DNA from 2 places in the Streptomyces sp. JN8 genome. Region 1 is predicted to be linked to the other one. Evidence: riboswitches for the same ligand, from Rfam matches in the RefSeq annotation. Region 1 holds a riboswitch; the other holds the start of a gene.
What was found. A riboswitch is a leader RNA that binds a small molecule or an ion and turns the genes downstream of it on or off. The one in region 1 is predicted to bind ZMP and ZTP.
Positions count from the first base shown of each region.

Region 2: another riboswitch for ZMP and ZTP. It lies ahead of ACY0MR_RS14735 (serine hydroxymethyltransferase); the one in region 1 lies ahead of ACY0MR_RS02455 (bifunctional 5,10-methylenetetrahydrofolate dehydrogenase/5,10-methenyltetrahydrofolate cyclohydrolase).

Region 1 is NZ_CM147852.1:509,077-513,128, reverse strand. It holds gene ACY0MR_RS02460 (GAF domain-containing protein) at 1-842, opposite strand, end outside; ZMP/ZTP riboswitch at 928-1,036, shown strand; gene ACY0MR_RS02455 (bifunctional 5,10-methylenetetrahydrofolate dehydrogenase/5,10-methenyltetrahydrofolate cyclohydrolase) at 1,088-1,918, shown strand; gene ACY0MR_RS02450 (hypothetical protein) at 2,054-3,361, shown strand; gene ACY0MR_RS02445 (SWIM zinc finger family protein) at 3,342-4,052, opposite strand, start outside.
Region 2 is NZ_CM147852.1:3,416,115-3,420,166, reverse strand. It holds gene ACY0MR_RS14750 (glutathionylspermidine synthase family protein) at 1-184, shown strand, start outside; gene ACY0MR_RS14745 (polysaccharide deacetylase family protein) at 207-902, opposite strand; gene rocD (ornithine--oxo-acid transaminase) at 998-2,206, opposite strand; ZMP/ZTP riboswitch at 2,329-2,419, shown strand; gene ACY0MR_RS14735 (serine hydroxymethyltransferase) at 2,491-3,768, shown strand; gene ACY0MR_RS14730 (hypothetical protein) at 4,036-4,052, opposite strand, start outside.

The DNA.
Region 1 (4,052 bases):
GTTTGGCGCCCGTCGAGCGTCAGGACGGCCTCGTCGCGGCCGAGCGCGGCGAGGCTCGCCCGGCCCGTCGTTGGTGCCGGAGCGAGGAGCGCGAGCTGCGACTCCGCCGCCCGCGCCACCGCCTGGACGAAGCCGAGACTGTGCGGATGGGCGAGCCGGCTCCCGCCGGTGATGTCGATCGCGCCGAGCACGCGCCCGCTGCGCGGGTCGTGCACGGGGGCCGCGGCGCAGGTCCACGCCCGCACCGGGTGCCGGAAGTGCTCGGCGGCGACCACCTGCACGGGCCGGTCGACGGCCAGGGCGGTCCCGGGCGCGTTGGTGCCGGCGGCCGCCTCCGACCAGCGGGCCCCGGCGACGAAGTTCATCCCGCGCGCCTTACGGAGCGTGGCCGGGTGCCCCTCGACCCACAGCATCCGCCCGGCGGCGTCGCAGACGGCGAGGAGATGCTCCCCGTCCGTCGCGTACGCCCCCATCAGCTCCCGGACGACCGGCATCGCGGCCGCGAGGGGATGGCCGTCCCGGAGGTCGGCGAGCTCGTCCTCGTCCAGCTCCACGCGGGCCGCTCCGTCCGGACTCACCCGCGCGCGTGCGGAGCGCCGCCACGAGGCCGCGACCAGCGGCCGGACCTCCCCGGTCTCCGGTATTCCGGCCGGAGTCCCGGGATCCGGCCGGCCCGGCCCGGAGGCGCCGCCCGGCCGCGGGACCGCGGCGGCCGGTGCCGCGGGCGTCGATGGTCCGCAGTCGGCCGGCCGGTTCCCCGACGCCGTCCGTCCTGGTACTCGTCTCCCGCTCAACTCGGCCTCCTCGTCGAGGTCGTCCCGGCCCGTCCGGCTCATCGTCATGCCCGGGGACGCCGTCGACAAGCGTCGCGGCGCCGGTTCCGCCCACCCTGTCCGGGACCGGCCCCCGACCGCTCACGTAGAGTGGGGCTCGGGCCGTGACTGGCGCTTGAGGTGGATCACCACCGGGGAGCGGCCCGGCGGAGGCGTTCCCGACCGGCGCGACCGCACCGATGCCGTGCGCCTGGGCGACCACCTGTCAGAGACGACGCCCAGGAGTTTCCGTGTCCACCAGCACCGCCACCCTCATGGACGGCACCGCCCTCGCCCGCCGCACCGTCGAGGAGACCGCCGCCCGCGCCGCCGAGGTGACCCGCCGCACCGGGGTCACGCCCTGTCTCGCGACTGTCCTGGTCGGAGCGGACCCGGCCTCGGTCACCTACGTGAAGATGAAGCAGAACCGCTGTGCGAAGGCCGGAATCCGTTCCCGGCACGTGGAACTGCCCGCGACCACGACCACCGCCGAACTCGTCGCCGCGATCACGGCCCTCTCCGAGGACCCCGAGGTCCACGGCATCCTCCTCCAGCACCCCGTCGGCCCGCACATCGACGAGCGCGCCGCCTTCGAGGCCATCGCCCCGGAGAAGGACGTCGACGGCGTCACCATGGCCTCCTTCGCCGCCATGGGCTTCGGCCTGCCCGGCTTCGTCTCCTGCACGCCCGGCGGCATCATGCGCCTCCTCGACGCGTACGGCGTCGAACTCCGCGGCAGGCGCGCGGTGGTCGTGGGCCGCAGCGCGATCCTCGGAAAGCCGGCCGGTCTGCTCCTCCTCGGCCGGGACGCCACCGTCACGTACTGCCACTCCCGTACCGAGGACCTCTCCTCGGTCGTCCGCGAGGCCGACGTCCTCGTGGCCGCGGTCGGCAAGCCGAACTTCATCAAGGGCGCGGACATCAAGCCCGGTGCCGTCGTCGTCGACGCCGGCTACAACCCGGGCAACATCGGCGACGTCGACTTCGCCTCGGCCGCGGAGCGCGCCTCGCTCATCACCCCCGTGCCGGGCGGCGTCGGCCCCATGACGATCGCCGTGCTCCTCGCCCAGACCGTCGAGGGCGCCGAGCGTCAGCTCGGCCTGTAGGACCGGATCGTGACGGGGCGACGGAAGGAGGGAGGGGCGCGACCGGGGGGTGCGTTGGTCACGTTTCTGTACAGGCCGTTCCCCGCGGCCTTAAAAAGGTGGCCGCGGAGCCGCGGAGCGGCGAACCTTGAACCCGTGCCCCACCCGTCCACTCCCGCCCCGCCGCCCGACCGCCGCCCCGAAGAGCCCGAACCGCTCGGCCGTCCCGCCCCGCTGCCCGAAGCCCTCGACGGGTCCGGTCGATCCGTCGAGTCGGGTCGCTCCGGCGAGCCCGCCGACTCGCCCCGGTGCGGCGAGCCCGTCGCGTCAGACCGGGCCTACGAGCCCGGCGAGCCCGCCGAGTCGGCCTGGTTCGGCGAGCCCGCCGAGCGAGACCGGACCCGCGAGCCCGCGGAGCCAGATCGGACCGGCGAGCCCGCAGAGCGAGATCGGACCGGCGAGCCCGCCGAGCCCGCCGACTGGCCCCGGACCGGCGCGCTCGCCGCGTCGGACCGGGCCCGCAAGTCCCGCCACCGCGACGCTTCCCGCCCGTCCGCCTCCTCCGACGCCCCCGGGCATTCCGGCCCGTCCGGCGCGACAGCCGCCTCCGACGCCCGCGGTGCCGGTGCGGACGCCCCCACCGGCGCCGACAGCGGTTGGTCCCCCCGTCTCGTCCGCCTCGGCGCGCCCCGTCCCGGACCGGCCGCCAGAGGCGCCCGCCGCTTCGGCGTGCCGCTCGTCCCGCTGCTCGTCGCCGGGCTCGTGGCGACGGCGTTCGTTGCCGCGCGGGGCGGGACCGAGCAGAGCCCGTCCGCCGGCGGACGCCCCGGCGGGGACCGGATCGGCGTGCCGTCACCGGTCGGTTCCGACGGAGGCACCGCCGAGGCCACCCCGCCGGCCGGCCGGGCGCCGACCGCCACGGGGACCGCCGGCACCGGAACGGACGGCGGCCGTGCCGCCGACACGCCGACCGCGGGCGCGTCCGCCGCGCCGACCCGCACCGCCGCCCCGCGCCGGACGGGCGAGCCCCGGAAGGCCTCCTCGACGCCCACCCGGACCGGTGGCACCCCCGCCGCACCCCGGCGGACCCGACCCGCGACGCAGGGCGGCGCCGCGCCGCGCCCGGTCTCCTTCGAGGCGCTGCGCGTCGGCGAGTGCTTCGACATCGACCGCGGCGCGCCCGGCACGGCGGTCCGCCGGTCGTGCGACACGCCGCACCACGCCGAGCTGGTCGCGCGGCTCCGGCTGACCGGCCGCCACGCCACGGACACGGCGATCCGCGAGGCGGCCGCGCTGCTCTGCCGCGCACCCCTGCGCGGAAAGGCCGCGCGGCAGCCGATCGGTACGCGCTGGACCACCTTCGTCCAGTACCCGTACCGGACGAGCTACCTCCTCGGTTCGGACGCCGTCGCCTGCAGTCTGGCCGCCACAGGCGGCGGCACCCTCAGCCGGCCGCTCCAGTAGCCGCGGAGGACAGGGCCGTCGCCAGCGCCGTCGCCGGGTCGCGGTCCGCGGGCCCGGCGGGGGACCAGCGGGCACCGTCCTTCAGATAGGGCCACCAGCGCCCGTCCTCCCCGAGCCGCAGCTGCGCCTCCGCCCCCACCACCGTCCAGCGCGCGCCGGCGGACCGCCGGAGGACCGGACGCTCGTCGTCCTCCCAGGCCTCCGCGAGCCGCGCTCCCGCCCACGCGAGCGCCTCGGCGTCCGGCGTCCACTCCTCCTCCAGTACGGCGAGGGCGGCGGCGCCTCCGAACCGCCACGCGCGCGTGGCGAGGTCCATCTCCGTGCGCGTCCGGCCGGAACCCGCGGTCAGCCGTGCCGTGATCCACGGCACGGGGGAGCCCGCGGCGAGCCGCACCGCGTCCTGGGCGACCGTCGGCGGCGCCGGGGACACGCCGGACCCGCCCGCCGGGGTACGGACGTCCCGTGCCCCGCTCGGCGGCGCTCCGCCGGGCGGGTCCCCGGCCGCCAGGGCCTCGACCAGCATCCGGTGTGCGCGGCCCGCCGCGTCCGACGCGAGGAACTCCAGTGCCGTCGGGTCGACGCCCGGCTCCGGGTCCGTCTCCGCCTCCAGGGACGGCGACTGGCCCGGCGCGGGCTGGGCGACCGGAGGCGCGGGCAGCGGCGGCACCAGGAACCCCGCCGCGTAGGCCTC
Region 2 (4,052 bases), 2.9 Mb from region 1:
GTTCGTCCGGGACGGGGAGCCCTGCTGCTACCAGGAGCTGGCCCCGCTGCCCGACTTCGACGGCAACCGGGTCGTGCTCGGCGCGTGGGTCGTCGAGGACGAGGCGGCGGGTCTCGGCATCCGCGAGTCGGCGGACCTGGTCACCGACGAGTACGCCCGCTTCCTCCCGCACGTGATCCTGTAGGGCGCGACGGGGCCCGCTCCGCCTACTCGGGCACGTAGTCCCGCAGCGGAGCCGGGCGCAGGCCGGCGGCCTCGGCGGCCGCCAGGGCCCGGGTCAGGTCCTCCTCCAGGGTCTCGTTGAAGTGCAGCAGGATGATGTCGCCGGCCTTGAGCACCGGCGTCGGCGGGCTCCACTGGCCCCAGGTGGTGAGGTCGTACGTCCAGGTGACGAGTGCCTTCGCCCCGCAGGCGCGGGCCGCGGTCCGGGTCGTCGCGTCGTACACGCCGTACGGCGGGCGGATCAGCCGGGGGCCGTCGCCGAACTGCGCGAGGTGCCGGTCCCGCGCGCCGCAGAACTCCGCCGTCTGGCCCGCGGCGTCCAGGGTGGTCAGGTCCGGGTGGTTGACCGTGTGGTTCTCGACGCGCGAGGGGCCCCCGGCGAGCAGGTCGCGGAAGTACCCGGAGTCGTACGAGTAGGCGCCGGGCAGCAGGAACAGCGAGGCGGGGACCCGGCGGTCGAGCAGCAGCTTCGCGGCGGCGGGGTCGTGGAACCAGCCGTCGTCGATGGTGATGAAGACGACCGGGTCGGTGGTCTCGACGCGCGGGACCACCGGGACGGGCTCGGGCCAGGCCGCCCGCGGGGCGGCGTGCGCGGGTCCCGTGACCGCGCCCAGGAGCGCGAGGGGGACGGCGGCGGCGAGCGCGGCACGCACGGCGTGGCGCAGGCTGAGTCTCGGCATGGCGGCATCATTGGCCTAGACCAACTGCCGTGTCAATGGTCCGGGTTGACCCGCTCCGACCCGTCCCCGCCGTCCCCTCGAACCGGCCGGGCCCGTCACTCCCCGGCCAGGACCCCCCTCAGCTGCTCCAGGCCCCAGTCGAGGTCCTCCTTCGAGATGACCAGCGGCGGGGCGATGCGGATCGTCGACCCGTGGGTGTCCTTCACCAGGACTCCCCGCGCCATCAGCTTCTCCGAGATCTCCCGGCCGGTGCCGTGCGACGGGGCGATGTCCACCCCGGCCCACAGGCCCCGCCCGCGCACCGCCTCGACCGCACCGCCGCCCACGAGCAGCCCCAGTTCGGCGTGCAGGTGCTCGCCCAGCTCCGCCGCCCGCTCCTGGTACTCACCCGTCCGCAGCATCGCCACGACCTCCAGCGCCACCGCGCAGGCCAGCGGGTTCCCGCCGAAGGTCGAGCCGTGCTCACCCGGCCTGAACACCCCGAGCACCTCGCGGTCGGCGACCACCGCCGACACCGGCACCACGCCGCCGCCCAGCGCCTTCCCGAGCACGTACACGTCCGGCACCACGCCCTCGTGCTCGCACGCGAACGTCCGGCCCGTCCGGCCCAGACCCGACTGGATCTCGTCCGCCACGAACAGCACGTTCCGCCGGCGGGTCAGCTCCCGCACCCCCGCGAGGTAGCCGGCCGGCGGGACCAGGACACCCGCCTCGCCCTGGATCGGTTCGAGCAGCACCGCCACCGTGTTCTCGGTGACCGCGGCCTCCATCGCCGTCAGGTCGCCGTACGGGACGATCTCGAACCCCGGTGTGTACGGACCGAAGTGGTCCCGCGCCTCGTGGTCCGTGGAGAAGCTGACGATCGTCGTCGTGCGGCCGTGGAAGTTGTTCGCCGCCACCACGATCTTCGCGTGCCCGTCCGGCACGCCCTTCACCTCGTACCCCCACTTCCGGACGGTCTTCACCGCCGTCTCGATCGCCTCGGCGCCGGTGTTCATGGGCAGCACCGCCTCCTTCCCGCACAGCTCGGCGAGCCGGGTGCAGAACTCGGCGAACCGGTCGTGGTGGAAGGCGCGCGACGTCAGCGTCACCCGCTCCAGCTGGGCCTTCGCGGCGTCGATCAGACGCCGGTTGCCGTGCCCGAAGTTGAGCGCCGAGTAGCCGGCGAGCATGTCGAGATAGCGGCGCCCCTCGACATCGGTCATCCAGGCGCCGTCCGCCGAAGCGACGACGACCGGCAGGGGGTGGTAGTTGTGAGCGCTGTGCGCCTCCGCCGAAGCGATCGCGTCTTGTGTGCTCGACACGGGATCTCCGTTCGTCCTGCGGCTCGGGGGGTGACCCCGACGAGGGGATGTGGCCCCTGTTTCTATCGTCGCTCGGATGCCGGACCGGGAAACCTCGCGCGCGCCGCGCCCGCTACTCTGACCCCACGCACGGCGACTGGCGCGCGGGGAAGCGACCCCGGGGAAGCCGTGCGCGGCAGACCACACGAGACGCCGCCCGCCTGGGCGTCACGGGACCGAAGTCCCGCGTGGCGCCGCGCCTCACGCAGTGCCCCGGGACCCGCCGACGCCCGGAGGACACCGCCATGACCGCATCGCAGCACCCCTACCCGCACCCCGCGCTCGCCGCCGCCGACCCCGAGCTCGCCGCACTCGTCGGCGCCGAGGAACGCCTCCAGGCCGAGACCCTGCGCCTGATCCCCAGCGAGAACTACGTCTCCGCCGCCGTCCTGGAGGCCTCCGGCACCGTCCTCCAGAACAAGTACAGCGAGGGCTACCCCGGCCGCCGCTACTACGAGGGCCAGCAGAACATCGACCAGGTCGAGACCCTCGCCGTCGAGCGCGCCAAGGCCGTCTTCGGCGCCGACCACGCCAACGTCCAGCCCTACTCCGGCTCCCCGGCCAACCTCGCCGTCTACCTCGCCTTCGCCGAGCCCGGCGACACCGTCATGGGCATGGCGCTGCCGATGGGCGGCCACCTCACCCACGGCTGGGGCGTCTCCGCCACCGGCCGGTGGTTCCGCGGCGTCCAGTACGGCGTCCGCCAGGACACCGGCCTCATCGACTTCGACGAGGTCCGCGACCTCGCCCTGAAGGAGCGGCCCAAGGTCATCTTCTGCGGTGGCACCGCGCTGCCCCGCACGATCGACTTCGCCGCCTTCGGCGAGATCGCCCGCGAGGCCGGTGCCGTGCTCGTCGCCGACATCGCCCACATCGCGGGTCTGGTCGCGGGCGGCGCCCACCCGTCCCCCGTCCCGCACGTGGACGTCGTCTCCACGACCACCCACAAGACCCTGCGGGGCCCGCGCGGCGCCATGCTGATGTCCCGCGAGGAGCACGCCAAGGCCCTCGACAAGGCCGTCTTCCCCGGCCTCCAGGGCGGCCCGCACAACCAGACCACCGCCGCCATCGCCGTCGCCCTCCGCGAGGCGTCCCTGCCCTCCTTCCGGGACTACGCCCACGCCGTCGTCGCCAACGCCAAGGCCCTCGCCGCGGCGCTCCTCGCCCGTGGCTTCGACCTGGTCTCCGGCGGCACCGACAACCACCTGGTCCTGATGGACCTCACCCCCAAGCAGGTCCCGGGCAAGACCGCCGCGAAGGCCCTCGACCGGGCGGGCATCGTCGTCAACTACAACACCGTCCCCTACGACCCCCGGAAGCCGTTCGACCCCTCGGGCATCCGCATCGGCACCCCCTCCCTCACCTCCCGCGGGCTCGGCACCGCGCACATGGCCCTGGTCGCCGAATGGATCGACCGCGGTGTCGCGGCCGCCGGCACCGGCGACGAGCAGGCCCTCGCCACGATCCGCGCGGAGGTCGCCGAGCTGCTGACCGCCTTCCCGGCCCCCGGCCTCCCCGTCTGACCGTTCCCCGGCCTCCCCGGCTGCCCGTCCCGGGTATCCCCGACCCGACCCGACCCGACCCGACCCGACCCGACCCGACCCGACCCGACCCGCCCGCGGCCGCGACCCGATGCCGACGTCGTCCGTCTGGCGCCGGGACGTCGGCCGACCGCCCCAGCACGTCGCCGGGGACTCCGTACGTCAGCCGACCCACCCCCAGCACGTCGGCCGGGGCCCCCCTACGCCGGCCGGCCCGCCCCAGAAGGCCGGCCGGCCGACCCCCGGACGTCAGCCGACCGACTCGG